3 regions of the Pseudochrobactrum algeriensis genome follow, and region 1 is predicted to be linked to each of the others. Evidence: predicted binding sites of a transcription regulator. Region 1 holds the regulator's gene; each other region holds the start of a gene.
What was found. Region 1 encodes LexA, which represses DNA repair genes until DNA is damaged. Its sites were predicted from a motif close to TGTTCNNNNTGTGTTCNG; they were not measured.

Region 1 (5,844 bases):
CCACTCTGACGGCGCGGATTGTCTCGCTCGAGCAGGAGGCTGAAGACAATGGCAAAGCCGGACGCTGGCGTATTGTTGCCGATGTGCTGACAACGGAAAAACCGCATTTGCGCTATGCGCCGCAGCGGTTGCGGCTCTCTGCCCGTGATTTACCTGCACAGGCTGAAACCGGTTCTGTTCTGAAAGGAGCGGTGCGATTGCGTCCCCATGGCGGGCCGGTACGTTCCGAGCAGTATGATTTCGCATTTCATGGATATTTTCGCGGCATTGGCGGTAATGGCTTTTATCTCGGCGTGCCGAAACTGGTCGATGATGACTTTGCAGGTGATGCAGTATCAAAGAGCTGGACTGCTTCAATTGAGGCGCTGACCGGTCAGATACGGGCTGTAATCGGCGGGCGGATTATGCAGGCATTGCCCGGCGAAGAAGGGGCGGTGGCAGCAGCGCTGATCTCCGGCCAGCGTGCAGGGATCAGCGTGACAACCAATGAGGCGCTGCGCATTGCAGGATTGGCGCATATTCTCTCAATTTCCGGCCTGCATCTGGCGCTGGCAGCAGCTATTGTCATGGTGAGCCTGCGTGGCATTGCGGGACTGTTCCCGTCTTTAGCGCTGTATTATCCGGTGAAGAAAATCGCCGCACTGATTTCGCTGTTTTCTTCCGGTTTTTATCTGGCTTTGTCGGGTGCAGATGTGGCGGCACAGCGTAGTTTTATCATGCTGGCCGTGATGCTTTGTGCGGTGATTTTAGATCGTAAAGCTCTGACCTTGCGCAATCTGGCGATTGCAGCGCTGTTCAGTATTCTTGTGACACCGCATGAAATTCTGGGGCCGAGTTTTCAGATGTCTTACTCGGCAACCGGTGCGCTGATTGCAGGCTTTGCATGGTGGAAATTACGCAAGAGACAAAGCAATGAACAGGTAATGCGGCAGACGACATTGGGGGGTAAGCTCAGGATTTGGCTTGGCGGGATTGCGGCGACTTCGCTTTTAGCCGGTACGGCCAGCGGGCTTTTTGCAGCCTTTCATTTTAACAATATGGCACCGCTTGGCATGCTGGGAAATGCACTGGCACTGCCGGTGATCTCGGTACTGATTATGCCTTTCGCTGTGCTATCTCTGCTGCTGATGCCTTTAGGACTGGAATGGCTGCCTTTACAGGTGATGGGCAAAGGCATTGAGCTGGTCAAATGGATTGCGCATTTTGTTGCCGGACTTTCCCCTGATCTGGTCCCCGGCCTGTTGCCCGTGCCGGTATTGTTGCTTTGGACAGCGGCAATGCTTACAGCAATGATCTTTACCAGTCATTTGCGGCTGATATCGCTGTTCTTTCTGATCCTTGGCGGGATTGTACTGAGTATGAACACTTTGCCGGATATTATTATCTCGGAAGATGCCAGACTGGTTGCAGTCCGCCAGAACAATAGTCTTTATGTAAACCGTGCGCGACCGGCTGCGTTCACAACGGATAACTGGCGCAAGGCCTACAGAATCCATGAGGTTAAAACGCCGGATAATAGCAGCGCGGCAAATTCCGGAGGTTTTGTCTGTGAGGACGGGTTATGCAGTTTTGATCTGCAAAACGGGCAGGTGCTGATCTATGCGGAAAACCGGTCTGCGGCAGATATTGCCTGTAATATCGGTGATATTATCGTTCTCGCTTATGCGGGAAACCTGTCTTGTCCCGATAGAAAAGCCAGCATTATTACAGGGGCAGTAACGCGAAGTGCCCCTGTTATCATCACCCGCCAGCAACTGGCACTACAAGGCGTGGCAGAGATTTATCTGAAACCGGATAGCCACAAGCATACAGACAAAGCACAAACTCTTTTTCCAACTATGCAGCAAAGTGCGACTATAAAGGCGCAAGTGCATCAAGCTGGTTTGGCATATAAGCCGGAACAGGCGCAGGTCGTGTTTGCAGTGGGAGAGCCGCAACGACCTTGGCATAGCTACCGCCTCTGGTCCCGTGCTGCCCGCAATCTGGAAGATCCAAAATAAGAACTGTCACACCTTTTTCTGACCGTAGCTATTATGAATGCGTAGTCACAGCATAATAGTGCAGCGAAAATAGCTTGTAGGGCACTATTTGTATCGGGAGGTGCAATACTTAAAATGGCCCGTTATTGCCCATGCAAGAATATGCAGCAGGAGCAATAAACTGCCTGTAGTTGAAAACCGGCAGTAATGCCGGTTTCCGCTCCGCTGGCATATTAGTAGCGGCGTACCAGACCAACCAGTCTGCCCTGAACACGTACGCGGTCAGGACCGAAAATACGGGTTTCATAGGCCGGATTGGCAGCTTCAAGCGCAATAGATGCGCCTTTGCGGCGGAAGCGTTTGAGTGTTGCTTCTTCATCATCGACCAGAGCCACAACGATTTCACCGGCATTTGCAGTATCACCACGGCGGATAATCACTGTATCGCCGTCGAGAATACCGGCTTCGATCATCGAGTCGCCTTTAACTTCCAGCGCATAATGCTCACCGCTGCCAAGCATTTCCGGTGGCAGGGTAATCATATGGGTCTGGGATTGGATCGCAGAAATCGGTACACCGGCTGCAATACGCCCCATCACCGGAACACTGATACCGGCAGGTGCTTCCGGATCGGCTGCAGACGCTGCTTTTTTAGGCAGTTCGGTGACATTCTTTTTGCCGAGATCGCCTTCAATGACACTTGGTGAGAATTTTTTCTGGCTGTTGAGACCTGGTGCAATCGAATCCGGTAAACGCACAACTTCAAGCGCACGCGCTCTGTTTGGCAGACGACGGATAAAACCGCGTTCTTCCAGAGCTGTAATCAGACGGTGAATGCCGGATTTGGAAGCGAGATTGAGCGCCTCTTTCATCTCGTCAAACGAAGGGGGAATGCCGCTTTCCTTCAGGCGGTCATGGATAAACAGCAATAATTCATGTTGTTTACGCGTCAGCATTATACGCTCCCAAAGCCTTTATATTATCTGCCGTTTACTGAAATTATGGTGGCAGATAATGAAGTCGTGCGGACTAAACGCATAACCGCATGCACGGGGCGCGGTTGCGAGAATCAATTTTTAAAACAAACCCAGAACGAACACTATATGTTCCAGTATTGTTCTGCAAGGCTTTAAAAGTGATTAATCCGATTGTTTAAAGGATTTCAGCGTATCATCAGGATTTGACAGCGATCACCGGCTTTAGCTGTTTCCGCAAAGGGCTCACGGATCAGCAGAGCATCCGCACGGGTAATGACGGTCAGCATGGAAGAATCCTGCACCGGCAGAGGCGTTGCCAGTAACTCGCCATCGCTGTTGCGGGTTAGTGCCGCACGGGCATAATCGCGGCGGTTGCCATTGGCAGCCATGTCCTGTGCCAGTCTGGCGCCGGCAATATAGGTGGTCGCGGCTTTGCCTGCCAGACGCGCAACCAGCGGCGCCAGAAACACATAGGAACAAACGAGACTGGAAACCGGATTACCTGGAAGACCAAGAACGAGCAGGGGCACTTTGCCTTCGCGATCCAGCTGGCCGAACATCAGCGGTTTGCCCGGACGCATGGCGATTTTGTAAAAGCCGAGTTCAACGCCGCAATTGGTCAGTGCTTTATGCACCAGATCATGATCGCCGACGGATGCGCCGCCAAGCGTAATCAGAATATCTGCATCCGAAGCTGCAACATTGCGAATGGATTGTTCGATAAGGGCCAAATCATCCGGCACAATGCCCAGATCATCTGCCGTGCCGCCATTGCGCCGTACAATTTCTGCGACACCATAACTGTTGGAGCTGACGATCTGATCTGCCGCAGGAACAGTGCCCGCAGGCACAAGCTCATTGCCGGTAGCAAGAATAGCTGTTTTAGGGCGTTTATAGACTTGCAATTGTGCGTGGCCGGACGCTGCAGCCAAAGAGAGCGATGCCGGATCAAGCAGATGACCGGTTTGCAGCAGACATTCGCCATCTTTGAAATCCAGCCCGCTGAAACGGATGTGACGGCTCTTGCCCACATCCCGTAACAATGTGACCAGATTGCCTTCCTGCAGCGTGTCTTCCTGAATGACAATCGTGTCGGCACCGGCAGGCATTGGCGCACCGGTAAAAATACGCACAGCCTCACCGGATCTGACTGTACCGTCAAAGCCTTTGCCTGCAGCAGATTCACCGATGACTTTCAGTGTCACCGGCAGTTGTTCTGCATCAGCAAAGCGAATGGCATAGCCATCCATAGCCGAGGCATCAAAAGGCGGTTGATTGAATGAGGCAAAGATCGAAGTAGCAAGAACACGGTCACCGGCTTCATGCAGAGCGACGTGCTCATGGCCGGAAGGCATTTTATCCGCGAGCAAAAGCCGCAAAGCCTCATCAACCGGTAATAATGCCATGAAACCTACCCCGTAAAAAATAAGAGCGATATGCTAAGAGCGCTGCCAGTCACCGGATTTACCGCCGGTTTTGCTGTCGACGGCGATATTGCCGATGACCATGCCTTTATCGGCAGCTTTTGCCATATCATAAATCGTCAGGCAGGCGACGGAGACAGCTGTGAGCGCTTCCATTTCCACACCGGTTTTGCCGGTCAGTTTGACTGTCGCACTGACCCGCAAACCAGGCAGCGCCTCATCCGGCTCGATATCAACCGAGACTTTGCTCAGCATCAATGGATGGCAAAGCGGTATCAGATCAGATGTTTTCTTTGCGGCCATAATACCGGCAAGACGGGCTGTGCCGATTACATCGCCTTTGGCTGCATTGCCGGAAAGGATCAGCTCAAGCGTCTGTTTTTGCATCGTGACACAACCCGATGCGGTCGCAATGCGCATAGTCTCGGCTTTGTCGCCGACATCGACCATATTCGCAGCGCCGCTTTCATCGAGATGTGTCAGCTTGCTCATAATTTACTCTTTGCCGGTCAGGAGTTTGCGGGTTGCACTGGCCACATCCTGCTGGCGCATCAGGCTTTCACCGATCAGGAAGGTGGAGATGCCGGATTTCTGCAAACGCAGGCAATCATCATGGGTGAAGATACCGCTTTCACCAACCAGCAGGCGGTCATCCGGCACCATGGCTGCCAGACGCTCAGAAACTGCAAGATCAACTTCGAAAGTACGCAGGTTGCGGTTGTTGATGCCGAGCAGGCGTGAAGACAATTTGAGTGCCCGTTCCATCTCCGCTTCATCATGCACTTCGATCAATGCATCCATGCCAAGCGAAAAGGCTGTGTCTTCCAGCTCTTGTGCCATAGCATCGTCAACACTTGCCATGATGATGAGAATGCAATCCGCACCCCAATGACGTGCTTCATAGACCTGATAAGGATCAAACAGAAAGTCTTTGCGTAGCGCTGGAAGAGAGCAGGCAGCGCGCGCCTGTTGCAGGAATTCCGGTGCACCCTGAAAACTTGGTGTATCTGTCAGAACAGAAAGACAGGCCGCACCACCATCTTCATAGGCTTTTGCCAATGCAGGCGGATCAAAATCCGGACGGATCAGACCTTTGGACGGGCTGGCTTTTTTGATTTCCGCAATCAGACCGAAAGAACCGGCAGCCTGCTTTGCTTCCAATGCTTTAAGGAAACCACGGGCAGGCGGCTGATCGGCCGCAGCTTTTTTCACGTCTGCCAATGGCAAACGTGATTTGGCTTCTGCAATTTCAACAAGCTTATAGGCTTCGATCTTTTTGAGAATATCGGTCATTTTATTCACTTGTCTTGCTGTTCGATACAGCAATCAGCTGATCGAGTTTGGCTTTGGCCGCGCCGCTGTCAATCGACTGTGCAGCAAGGGCAATACCTTCTTTGATATCTTTGGCCTTGCCGGCAATCACTAATGCAGCACCGGCATTGAGTAGCACGATATCGCGATAAG
Region 2 (5,844 bases), 1.3 Mb from region 1:
GTTCTGCCGCTGAAAAACGTGGCCGCGTGCTGTGTGAGAAGCTGAAAGACCTGATCCCGCAGCATATGTTCAAAATTCCGATTCAGGCGGCAATTGGCGGACGTATTGTTGCGCGTGAGACGATCTCGGCTCTGCGTAAGGATGTGACGGCTAAATGTTACGGTGGTGACGTTTCGCGTAAGCGCAAACTTCTGGAAAAGCAGAAGGAAGGTAAGAAGCGCATGCGTCAGTTCGGTAAGGTGGAAATTCCGCAGGAAGCCTTCATTCAGGCGCTTAAAATGGGTGATGAATAATCACTTCAGAGATTTCGAGCAGACCCGCCTTCAGGCGGGTTTGTTTTAGAGCATTTCCAGCAAAAGTGGGAACCGGTTTTGCGTAGGAAAATGCGTAAAACAAAAGAGTAGAGTGGTTCTAACGATTCAATATGAACGGGAACGCTCTACTTAATATAGGATATTTCGATATGACTGCTAAGCCACGTATTACCATTGAATATTGTATCCAGTGTAACTGGATGCTCCGTGCTGCATGGGCGGCTCAGGAATTGTTGCAGGCATTCGGTGACGAAGTCGGCGAGATCGCGCTTATTCCGGGCGGCGATGGCAATTACATCATCCGCCTGAATGAGCAGGTGGTATGGGATCGTAAAGCTGAAAACGGCTTTCCGGAAAGTGATGCACTGGTTGCCCGTATTCGTGAGACAATGAAGGGCTGATCAGGCTTTGGTCTTTATGTAATATATAAAGACGTAACTAGCTGATTTTTATTGTAGAATTAAAGTCGGATGCAATGTGCGTCCGGCTTTTTTATTTGTCGGGCAAAGTGTTGCGGGCATCATTTGAGACGGAGATTCCGCTGCGGTTGTCCGGTTTTTGTGCGGATATATATGAGCTGCATAGACGCGGATTGCTGGTTTCGTCTTTATTTATTGCGGCGCAGATAGCTGAAATGGTTAATTTTACTGCCTAAAATAAGGCTCTGTTGTGCCTTGAGCGGGATTTTTGCCTCATTCTGTAAAGGCTTATAATCCCGTTCTCAGAGATAGATTCCGTAAAATTGTTTTCTATAAAAAGCGTGGTGCCGGAGCGCTGCCATTCTGCGGCAAGGATTGTTGCTGCGGCGCTTTTTTCTGTTCGTGATTATCCGGATTATCGCCCAGTTCCAATGCCTCAATCTTCGCACTGCGACGGGTGACTTTGGAGGATGAGATCAGAATATCGTCAATGTCGCGGCTGGCCTGTGAAAAATGGGTTTGTAATTTGCGCACACGCTCATCAAGGCGCGATACATCATCCATCAGCCGCACAACCTCTCCCTGAATGAGATGTGCCTGTTCCCGCATCCGCGCATCTTTGAGCACGGACTGGATGACCTGAATGGAGAGCATCAGCAGGGAGGGGGAGACAATGACCACGCGGGAACGGTGCGCCCGCTGAATAATCACCTCAAAATTCTCGTGAATTTCCGCAAAGATCGATTCTGACGGCACAAACAGAAAAGCCGTATCCTGTGTTTCTCCGCTGATGAAATATTTGGCGGCAATGTCACGGATATGAACTTCCATATCACGGCGAAAAAGCTGCTCGTAATGACGTTTGGCTTCCGGTGTCTCAGAGGCCTTCAATGCATTCCAGCTTTCCAGCGGGAATTTGGCATCGACCACTAATGAGGCTGTGCCGTTGGGCATCCGCACCAGACAATCGGGGCGCATACCATTAGAGAGTGTAGCCTGAAACTCATAGGCACCCATTGGCAGACCGTCGGCAATGATTGCTTCCATACGCGACTGGCCGAAAGCGCCGCGCGTCTGCTTATTGGCGAGGATGGCTTGCAATTGCACAACCTGGCCGGCGAGCGACTGGATGTTGTTCTGCGCGGTGTCGATCACCGCCAGCCGCTCCTGCAACTTGCTTAAGTTTTCATGGGTCGAGCGGGTCTGTTCATTGATACTGCGGCCAAGATGACTGGTCATACCATCGAGCCGGTCGCGGATAGATTTGTTGAGTTCTGCCTGTCTGGCGCCGAAAAGCTCTGCCATCGTCTGCATCCGGCCCTGCATTTCTGCCTGACTTTTCAGGATCGACTGCATTTGCATTTCTGCCTCGCGCGCCCGCTCTTCCGACTGGAATTGTGCATGCAACATCGTCCTGCTGTTACGGCCGGACAGCCAGAACAGCAGGAGGATGATGAGCAGTACAAAACCGCCCGCCGCCAGCAAAAACTGGGCGGGGCTGAGGCCGAGAGCACCCGCAAAGGATGCCGGTATTTCTGAAGCAGATAATGTTTCCATAGATAAAGATTACACGATTCGCGGTAAATATAGGAATAAAACGTGAACAAATTTTTGTTCATCTCATGTAATTTATTGACGGCGGAGTGCTGAGAGATTAGATCGGACATCATTCCGATTGTGCCCGCCTGCGCGGGTGTCAGATATTTTCAATCATTTGCAACACCGGATCACTGTGATGACCATTAAGCCGATTATTTTTATTCCTGATCCGGTATTGCGTCAGGTTTCCAAACCCGTTGAGCGTTTCGATGCGGATTTGCGTAAATTCTCCGATGATATGTTTGCCACGATGTATGATGCGCCGGGTATTGGTCTGGCTGCAATTCAGGTGGCTGAGCCGATCCGTATGGTGGTGATTGATCTGGCGAAAGAGGGCGATGCCCCTGCACCACAGGTCTTCATTAATCCGGTGATTGTCGAGCGCTCGGATGAGCCGAGCTCTTATGAAGAGGGTTGCCTCTCGATCCCTGATTATTATGCGGAAGTGGAACGCCCTGCGACTGTGCGCGTGACCTATCAGGATCTGGACGGTAAACCGCAGGAAATCAAAGCTGAAGGCCTGATGGCTACCTGTCTGCAGCATGAGATTGACCATCTGGATGGCGTGCTTTTTATCGACCATATTTCCAAGCTCAAGCGGGATATGGTGATCAAGAAATTCAAAAAACTGGCCAAGACCCATGTGCCGGCTTCAGGTAAAAAAATCTGAAATGCAGGCTGAATTACGGTCAGGTCAGAGAGTGTAGGTAGGATAGTCTATGTCGTTACGTATTGTGTTTATGGGCACGCCGGAATTTTCTGTTCCGGTGATGACAGCGCTGATCGGACAGGGCTATGAAATTGTGGCTGTTTACAGTCAGCCGCCGCGTCCGGCTGGTCGTCGTGGACTGGAACTGACAAAATCGCCGGTGCATGAAAAAGCGGAAGAATTCGGTATTCCTGTTTTCACACCGAAAAGTCTGAGAAGCGAAGAAGAGCAGCAGATTTTCCGTGATCTCAATGCGGATGTCGCTGTGGTTGTTGCCTATGGCATGTTGCTGCCAAAGGCTATTCTCGAAGCGCCCGCACTTGGTTGCTATAATGGTCACGCTTCGCTGCTGCCACGCTGGCGTGGCGCTGCGCCGATCCAGCGCGCGATTATGGCGGGCGATGCCGAGACCGGCATGATGATTATGAAAATGGATGAGGGGCTGGATACCGGTCCCGTGGCCATGGTCGAGAAAATTACCATCACTCCGAATATGACCTGCGGTGAATTGCATGATCGTCTGAGCATTACCGGTGCTGATCTGATGGTGCGTGCGATGGCAGCACTGGAGCGCGACAGCCTGAAGCTCAACCCCCAGTCAGAAGATGGCGTGACCTATGCCTCCAAGATTGAAAAATCCGAAGCGCGTATCGACTGGGCACAACCGGCGCACGCCGTGCATAACCGTATCCGCGGCCTGAGCCCGTTTCCTGGTGCTTGGTGCGAAATGGAAATCAATGGTCAGCTTGAGCGCGTGAAAGTGCTGCGCTCGGTGATCGCTGATGGCGCTGGCAAAGCCGGTGAAGTGCTGGACGGGCAGCTGGTGATTGCCTGTGGTGAGGGCGCGGTTGCGCTGACGCTGGTGCAAAAAGCGGGTGGCAAGGCTGTCAGCGCTGCAGAATTCTGCAATGGCGTTAAGCTCGCAACCGGTACAATTCTGCCATGAGTCATTCTCCCGTCAAGCAGCCGGATATACGCCCCGTCAGAGAGCAAGATCGCTCAACGATTGATGGTGTGATTGCCGCTGCTTTTGACGGGACTGATGAGGTTGCATTGGTGCGCAAGCTGGCCGCTGACGGTGACATTGTGCTGGAGCTGCTTGCGGAAATTGACGGTAAAATTGCCGGACATATTCTGTTTTCCAGATTATGGGTCGAACAGTCCGGCAATCGTCTGGCTGCTGTTGCTTTGGCGCCGCTTGCTGTGTCACCGGAAATGCAACGGACGGGGCTGGGCAGTGCGCTGGTTGAGGCTGCACACAAGCTGCTGGTTCAGCAAGGTGAGGTTCTGAGCATTGTCTTAGGCGATCCGGCCTATTACGGACGCTTCGGTTACAGCGTTGCCGATGCTGCCGGACTTGAGAGTGTTTATCCCGCGCAATATTTGCAGGCAAAGCACCTCACGAACACAGCCACTCTTGCACCTTTGCAAGGTAAACTGATTTATGCTTCTGCATTCGGAGAAAATTGAGTGCCGCGTTATCGCCTGACAGTTGAATATGATGGTTCACCCTATGCCGGATGGCAGCGGCAGGATAATGCGCCGACGGTGCAGGGGGCTATTGAAGCCGCGATTTTCAAATTTTGCGGTGACAGCAATTCAATCGGGGCTGCAGGGCGTACCGATGCTGGTGTTCATGCTTTTCAGCAAACCGCCCATGTTGATCTGACCAAGGATTGGGGCGCATCCAAAGTACGTGATGCCGTCAATGCCTATCTGGCGCTGGATAAAGAGAGCGTCTTTCTGATTAATGTCGAGAAAGTGCCGGATCATTTTGATGCGCGTTTCAGTGCGCTGGGACGACATTATATTTACCGAATTATCAACCGCCGCACACCTTTGGCGCTGGAAGCCAGCCGTGCCTGGTGGGTGGCGAAAAAGCTCGATACGGATGCCATGCACGAGGCCGCACAATTGCTTGTCGGCCTGCATGATTTTACGACATTCCGCTCAACACAATGCCAGTCCAAAAGCCCTGTTAAAACGCTTGATCTCTTGAATGTACAGCGCCATGGCGAGTTGATTGAGGTGCGGGCATCTGCGCGGTCTTTCCTGCATAATCAGGTGCGGTCTCTGGTTGGCAGTATTTCTGAAGTGGGTACAGGCCGCTGGACCAATGACGATCTGGTGGCGGCACTGGAAGCACGTGATCGCAAAGCCTGCGGTGTCGTGGCACCTGCCCATGGCCTCTATATGATCGGTGCGGATTATCCGCTGATTTTATAGAGCAGGCATAAAACCTGCCAGATTTTGCAATATGATTGTCAGCATAATACTGCCCAGCACTACAGAAATGAAAAATGGTGCGGCGAAACTATGTGGTCTTTGCAAGGCTGCGCGGGTGAGCCTGTAGCTCAGCACCAATGTCGCCAGAAACAGCCCGAAACCGATACCTGCGAAGACCGGAGACAAGTCCGGCAGCAGCAGATTGAGGAATGAGAGCGGGGCATAGATCCACGCAAATAACGCGGTTGTCCAGTTTGTAGCGACTACATAGGTAGAAAAACGGCGTTCAAGGCCAAGGCTGCGGCTGAGAAAGCCGATAATGAGCAGCGGTAATAGCCAGACAATCATATCAATAGCGCCGAGCTTGACCGTATTGATAAGGCGCAATGCTGTTGCGTCGCCGCCTTCTGTTCCTTCGGTAAGGCGGGCTGCGATTTCGACCCAGCCGATCAGCATTGGCGGCAGAGAAATCAGGATTGCATAAAAAGACCGCCAGAAACCGTCTGCATCCGTATTCAGATCATTCAATGCTTCCGGATGGCCGGTCATGGTGCGCCAGACTGCGGAGAAATAATAC
Region 3 (5,844 bases), 120 kb from region 1:
CTGATGGCTTCACATAGCTTTCAGATGTGTTGACACCGGCGAAAACGCGCTTGCCTGCTACAGTAACTGATGTCGGCTCGCCTTCAACTTTAAGAACGCCGCCGGCTTTAGGATTTTTCGGATCGGTAATATCAACAAAACCGATGCCGCCATACGGGCTGTCGGAATAGATCAGCATATTGCCGTCTTCGGAAACCGTGATGATCTCGGAAGATGTCGCCGCTTTTGCATCGGCATCTTTCGGCAGGTTATCGGCGACTGCAAAGCTGGCGATGCGGTTGAAAACCGGCTCAGCCGAAGCGGAAAAAGCAACGGAACTTGCCAGAGTGGCAGTAAGAGCGGTGATGAGAGAAAGTCTCATAGAACGGCGCGACATGAATATCCCCGAATGTTGGATAAAATTCTGGATCTCTGATCCAAAAGCCGCCATGCCTTGCTGCAAATGGCAATTTCTACGCTTCCGGTACTCACGTACTTATATGTACGCTGTGTTCCGGTGCTCGAAATCACCATTTTCGCTATAGCCTGCCACTTTTTGATTCAGACATTGAGGGGAGATTTCGCCGTTCTCTGTTTCAGACAAATGTCACTTCCATGAAGAAATGATGACATGGCTTTTATTAGCATTTTATTCGCTGGAAAAACCGCAGTCAGGCCAAACCTATTTGTCAGACGGTGTCTGCGGGCGGGCGAGGTTGCCTTTGCCGAATGTGTAGCCGGTTTCCACTGTTTTGGAGCCGAATTTGGAGCGTAGCTTATCAATGGCAGTTTCAGCCGCCGCACGCTTACCGGCTTTGATATCCACGAGATCAGGCGGATCAGCCTTTACCGGATCGGTGAGGTCGGTCACGCCGATACCGAGCAGGCGGTATTTGGTGCCGTCAATTTCCTTTTGCAGCATATAAAGGCCGGTGCGGAAAATCCTGTCGGCAAGCTGCGTAGGATCGCTCAGACGATGATTACGGGTGCGGCTTTGGAAATCCTTGGTTTTCAGCTTCAGTACCACTGTATGACCGGCAATCTCGCCATGTTTCAGTCGCCCGGCAACTTTTTCCGACAATGCACGCAGTACCGGCACCAGCTCTTCAGCCTTGGCGATATCAATATCAAACGTGGTTTCATTGGAGATGCTCTTCATCTCGCTTTCAGGCTGCACTGTGCGCGTGTCCATGCCGCGGGAGAGGCGGTAGAGACGCTGCCCCATCACGCCATAGGACTTCATCAGCGCAGATTCTTCCATTTGCTGGAGCTGTCCTATGGTCTGAATACCGTCAGCATTGAGCTTGGCATTGAGCGCTTTACCGACACCCCAGATCATACCGACTGGCTTAGGCTTCAGAAAATCCAGCGTTTCCTCTTCCCCGATCACCGAGAAACCACGCGGCTTCTCCATGTCCGAGGCAAGTTTCGCCAGAAATTTGCAGTAGGACAAGCCGACAGAAACGGTGATGCCGATTTCCTGTTCAATCCGGCGGGCGAATTCTGCCAGTACAAGGGCAGGAGGCGCACGGTGCAGTTTGGCCGTACCGCGCAAATCCAGAAACGCCTCATCAATCGAAAGCGGTTCGACCAATGGCGTGAGATCAAACATCATTTGGCGAATCTGATGCCCGACCTTGCGGTATTTCTCCATATTCGGCTTAACGAATACGGCCTGCGGGCAGAGCTCAATGGCTTTGAAAGTCGGCATAGCAGAACGCACACCGTGAATACGCGCAATATAGCAGCAGGTGGAAACCACACCACGCTTGCCGCCGCCGACAATCACCGGCTTGTCACGCAGTTCAGGATTGTCGCGTTTTTCAATGGAAGCGTAAAAAGCATCGCAATCAATATGTGCAAAGCTTAAATCATATAGCTCTTCATGACGTACCAGACGCGGGCTGCCGCAAGCGCTGCAGCGTGGTCTCGGTTCACTACGGCGTTTTTTCTGCACAGTCAGGCAATCGCGGCAGAAACCTGCCTGCGGATCGGCCTCAGCAAAATAACCGGAAACACCGTTGACCATCGTAAAAACCTGTATCATGATCCGAACATAAGCGGAACATTTGCACAATACAGGCAGATGATTTCAAGCGCCAGCGAATTTTATACACAATCTGCAGCGATGCAGGAGGTCGCACTTACATGGATTGGTCGTAAGCACTGTCGCCGTTCGGCAGAAAGTGCAGCGCCTGATTCATGCTCTCCGGCTTATGGCCAGTGGCTTCACAAAACTGCATGAGCGTTGGTTCATGCGCCAGATAGAATTGTAATACACCGGTCAGAAAAGCCGGTTCATCTGCGGCTTCGCGGATGGAGGAGACTTCAATACCGGTGAGGGACAGAAAGCGATTCATTAAATCTGGTTGCTGCGCCAGAAAGACCAGAGCTTCAATGGCCAGATTTTCAGCATCGCTTTGATTCAAGATGGTTTTTGACATTTTATATCCGGCTGGCTTTTACGTTTTGGCAACTGTAATTGCATCTTTAGCTGTATGAAAGCTGTTTAGGAGCATTTTGGTCATTGTTCAATGCTATGCTGATGGGGTTGGAATAATCATGGTCTCTGTGTGCTGTACCCGTGCGTGGTAATTGACGTGAGCCGAAAACTACGAAATGCTGCGGCCAGCACGCGGATATATTCAGACAATGTTCTGAGTAATAAGGTATTTTTTCATGACCAAAAAAGTAATGATCGTCGAAGATAATGAGCTGAATATGAAGCTTTTCCGCGATCTGATTGAAGCCAGCGGTTATGAAACCATCCGTACGCGCAATGGTCTTGAAGCTATGGATCTGGCGCGAATCCACCATCCCGACCTGATTTTGATGGATATTCAGCTGCCGGAAGTCTCCGGTCTTGAAGTCACCAAATGGCTGAAAGAAGATGACGACCTGAAAGCCATTCCGGTAATTGCCGTCACAGCCTTTGCTATGAAGGGCGATGAAGAGCGTATTCGTCAGGGCGGTTGCGAAGCCTATATTTCCAAGCCGATCTCCGTGCCGCGCTTTATTGAGACGATCAAGTCCTATCTCGGCGACCTGTAGTTACAGGATTTCGCCTTACTGAGGTGAATGATGAAAATTCCTACGTTCCGCATTGTAAGGCCGACAGATAATCCGGATGCATTGCTTCCCTTTTATCGGGATGGTTTAGGACTGACAGTTCTTGATAGTTTTCAGGATCATGACGGTTTTGACGCGATCATTATGGGGCGTGAAAATGTGCCCTATCATTTTGCATTTACACGCACCGATAAGCATCAGGCCGGTAAGGCACCAACCAAAGAGAATCTGCTGGTTTTTTATTTGCCGGATCATGCCGAGTGGGAAAATGCTGTTGAGCGTATGAAAGCGACCGGCTTTGTGCCTGTGAGCGCCTTCAATCCCTATTGGGACAAGAAGGGGGTAACTTTCGAAGATCCGGACGGTTACCGTATTGTTTTGCAGCAGGCCGATTGGGCACCTTAATTACGGTTCCGACACAAATTACCAATCAGAAATGCTCTGCATTCAACAACAAAAAACCCGGACTGATAACAGTCCGGGTTTTTTAATAACCGAAACCAGAATTATTTGATTTTGGTTTCTTTGAATTCGACGTGTGCCTTAGCAACTGGGTCGTATTTACGCTTTGTCATTTTTTCAGTCATTGTACGGCTGTTCTTCTTGGTTACGTAGAAGAAGCCTGTGTCTGCGGTCGACAACAGCTTGATTTTAATTGTTGTAGCCTTAGCCATAACGATATCCTGCTCTTTTAAATAATAAAACCGCCTGCTTGTCCGGCGATTTCATCCGGGTGCGGGAATTTGGCGCGACACTACGGATACACGCCGAAAAGTCAAGCCCGCTGTTTACGAACTACCAGTCTGATAAGCAGAATTATGATAAATGCTGCAAAAAAGAGTGATAAAGTGACCGGGAAACCTGTTGCTCCCAGCAAATCCATGCCGACACCGGCCGCCTGAGGGCCTGCCAGCATACCGATACCATAGCAGAAAATGAACGCGGCATTGGCCGAAGCAAGCTCACGTCCCTGCAATTGCGAACCGAGATGGGCGAGGCCGACAGTGTAAAGACCGGCAACCACACCGCCCCAGATCAGCAGCAGAACTGCCATCAGATACCAGTTGGTAACAACATAAGGCAGCAGCACCATACCGGCAAAACCAATAATAGCACAAATCAGCAGCAGAATACGGCGGTCGCCGATGCGGTCGGAGACGAGGCCGAGCGGAATCTGCATCAGCACATTGCCGAGACCGACCATGGTCAGCAGCAGCGCCGCATCGCCTTCATTGAGGCCGACGCGTGTCCCGAAGACCGGAAACAGGGCAAAACCACCGGTTTCTACTGCGCCATAGACAAAGACCGCCATTGTCGCCGCCGGAACCGCGAAAATATAAGGCATGAAGGGAACGTGTTCCCCTTCTTCAAATTCAGGGCTGTCTTTACTGGCAATCATGACAGGGAAGGCTGCCAGCGCAATGATGACGATGCCGATACCAAAGGGCATAAAGCCGCCGCTGCCGATGATTGAGAACAACCACGGGCCGACTGCGAAGCCGAGAGAAAGACAGGTCGCGTATATACCAAGCACCAGTCCGCGTTTGGCGGGCGGGGCAGAGGTATTGACCCAATATTCAGACAGCACAAATAATACGGTGAGCGCGAAATGTAAGGAAACGCGCAGTGCAAACCATGCAATAATATTCGGAAACAGATAGAAACCGAGGAAGGACAGACCGCTGATGAACAGCATCAGCATCATTGAGCGTGCAACGCCCAGATAGGAACCGATACGCGCCGATAGCGCTGCGCCAAACAGCGATGCAAGACCGGCAACAGCCGTATTTGCACCGATGGTGCTGGCTGAATAGCCACGGCTTTCCAGAAGCACACTCAGCAGCGGAATACCAAGGCCGATCGCTGCACCAACGGCACTGATCGTGGCAATGGCTGCGCCAAGAGAGCGCCATTGCGTTGGTTGAAGTACCTCTGATGCGGGTTCAGTTGAAAGATGGTCTTGCTGCATGAAACTTAAATCACCTCACGGACATGACGGCCATGCCGTTTACGATAGAACGGAACCGGATATATAGAGGACAAATCCCTGTCTTCGAGCAGGAGTTTTTCGATATCCCGTAAAATAATGCGCGTAATCGCTGCAATATTGAGATTAAAGGCCTCGGAAAAGCTCACAAATTTCAAATCAGACAATTCCGGCTCATTATAAGCAGATGATTCTATAGCGCTTATGTCAGCCGGATTGTGGTTTCGGGCAGGGAGCTCCGGGCTGATTTCATCCAGAAAACTGGCAAAGAAACGCGCATCATAGCGGCGCACATGACCGGGCGGGGTGATCGCGCGCGCCACATAACGCAGCTGCGATAAATCTGGCAGGTGATTGCTGCGGGCAAAGCCTGTCCACGGATGTGTTTGTGCATCATCATGCGGCGTACCGAGCAACAGGCCGGTTTCCTCATAGGTTTCGCGTATTGCAGTCATGGCAAGCGCACGCGCGCGTTGTGCACTGGCACGTTTGCCAAGCCCTGCCAGCAATTTGGCTTCATCTTGCGGCCTGAGGCTGTTGGCAGCATTAATTCTGCCATCCTGAGCTTCTGTACCGCCGCCGGGGAAGACAAACATGTCCGGCATGAAATGCATCGCACGGGCGCGGCGCCCCATGAGAACACGCGGCTCATTGCCGTTACGGTCGATGAGGATGAGTGAGGCAGCATCACGCGGCCGGATAATGCGGGATGCTGCGGTGCCCTGATTGTTCAGGGCTGCCGCATCATCCGGCCGGTGCATATCCTGTAAAGCGTGGTCTGTTTTATGTCCTGACATTTGCGTCAGATA

Region 2: KHQ09_RS14135 (DNA recombination protein RmuC) is a predicted target of LexA. The motif match lies at 2,322-2,339, and genes of this name have one in related genera.
Region 3: KHQ09_RS08845 (DNA polymerase IV) is a predicted target of LexA. The motif match lies at 2,030-2,047, and genes of this name have one in related genera.

The regions. Positions count from the first base shown of each region.
Region 1 is NZ_CP075361.1:1,349,321-1,355,164, forward strand. Features, by position in the region: gene KHQ09_RS08320 (ComEC/Rec2 family competence protein) at 1-2,000, shown strand, start outside; gene lexA (transcriptional repressor LexA) at 2,213-2,935, opposite strand; gene KHQ09_RS08330 (molybdopterin molybdotransferase MoeA) at 3,142-4,362, opposite strand; gene moaC (cyclic pyranopterin monophosphate synthase MoaC) at 4,396-4,872, opposite strand; gene trpC (indole-3-glycerol phosphate synthase TrpC) at 4,876-5,673, opposite strand; gene trpD (anthranilate phosphoribosyltransferase) at 5,675-5,844, opposite strand, start outside.
Region 2 is NZ_CP075361.1:2,615,352-2,621,195, reverse strand. Features, by position in the region: gene lepA (translation elongation factor 4) at 1-293, shown strand, start outside; gene KHQ09_RS14140 (Rdx family protein) at 464-715, shown strand; gene KHQ09_RS14135 (DNA recombination protein RmuC) at 1,064-2,290, opposite strand; gene def (peptide deformylase) at 2,469-3,002, shown strand; gene fmt (methionyl-tRNA formyltransferase) at 3,052-3,987, shown strand; gene KHQ09_RS14120 (GNAT family N-acetyltransferase) at 3,984-4,511, shown strand; gene truA (tRNA pseudouridine(38-40) synthase TruA) at 4,512-5,267, shown strand; gene KHQ09_RS14110 (hypothetical protein) at 5,262-5,844, opposite strand, start outside.
Region 3 is NZ_CP075361.1:1,472,155-1,477,998, forward strand. Features, by position in the region: gene KHQ09_RS08840 (esterase-like activity of phytase family protein) at 1-376, opposite strand, end outside; gene KHQ09_RS08845 (DNA polymerase IV) at 662-2,008, opposite strand; gene KHQ09_RS08850 (DUF3572 domain-containing protein) at 2,124-2,423, opposite strand; gene KHQ09_RS08855 (response regulator) at 2,659-3,030, shown strand; gene KHQ09_RS08860 (VOC family protein) at 3,058-3,453, shown strand; gene rpmG (50S ribosomal protein L33) at 3,555-3,722, opposite strand; gene KHQ09_RS08870 (MFS transporter) at 3,824-5,017, opposite strand; gene KHQ09_RS08875 (NUDIX hydrolase) at 5,023-5,796, opposite strand; gene KHQ09_RS08880 (DUF983 domain-containing protein) at 5,838-5,844, opposite strand, start outside.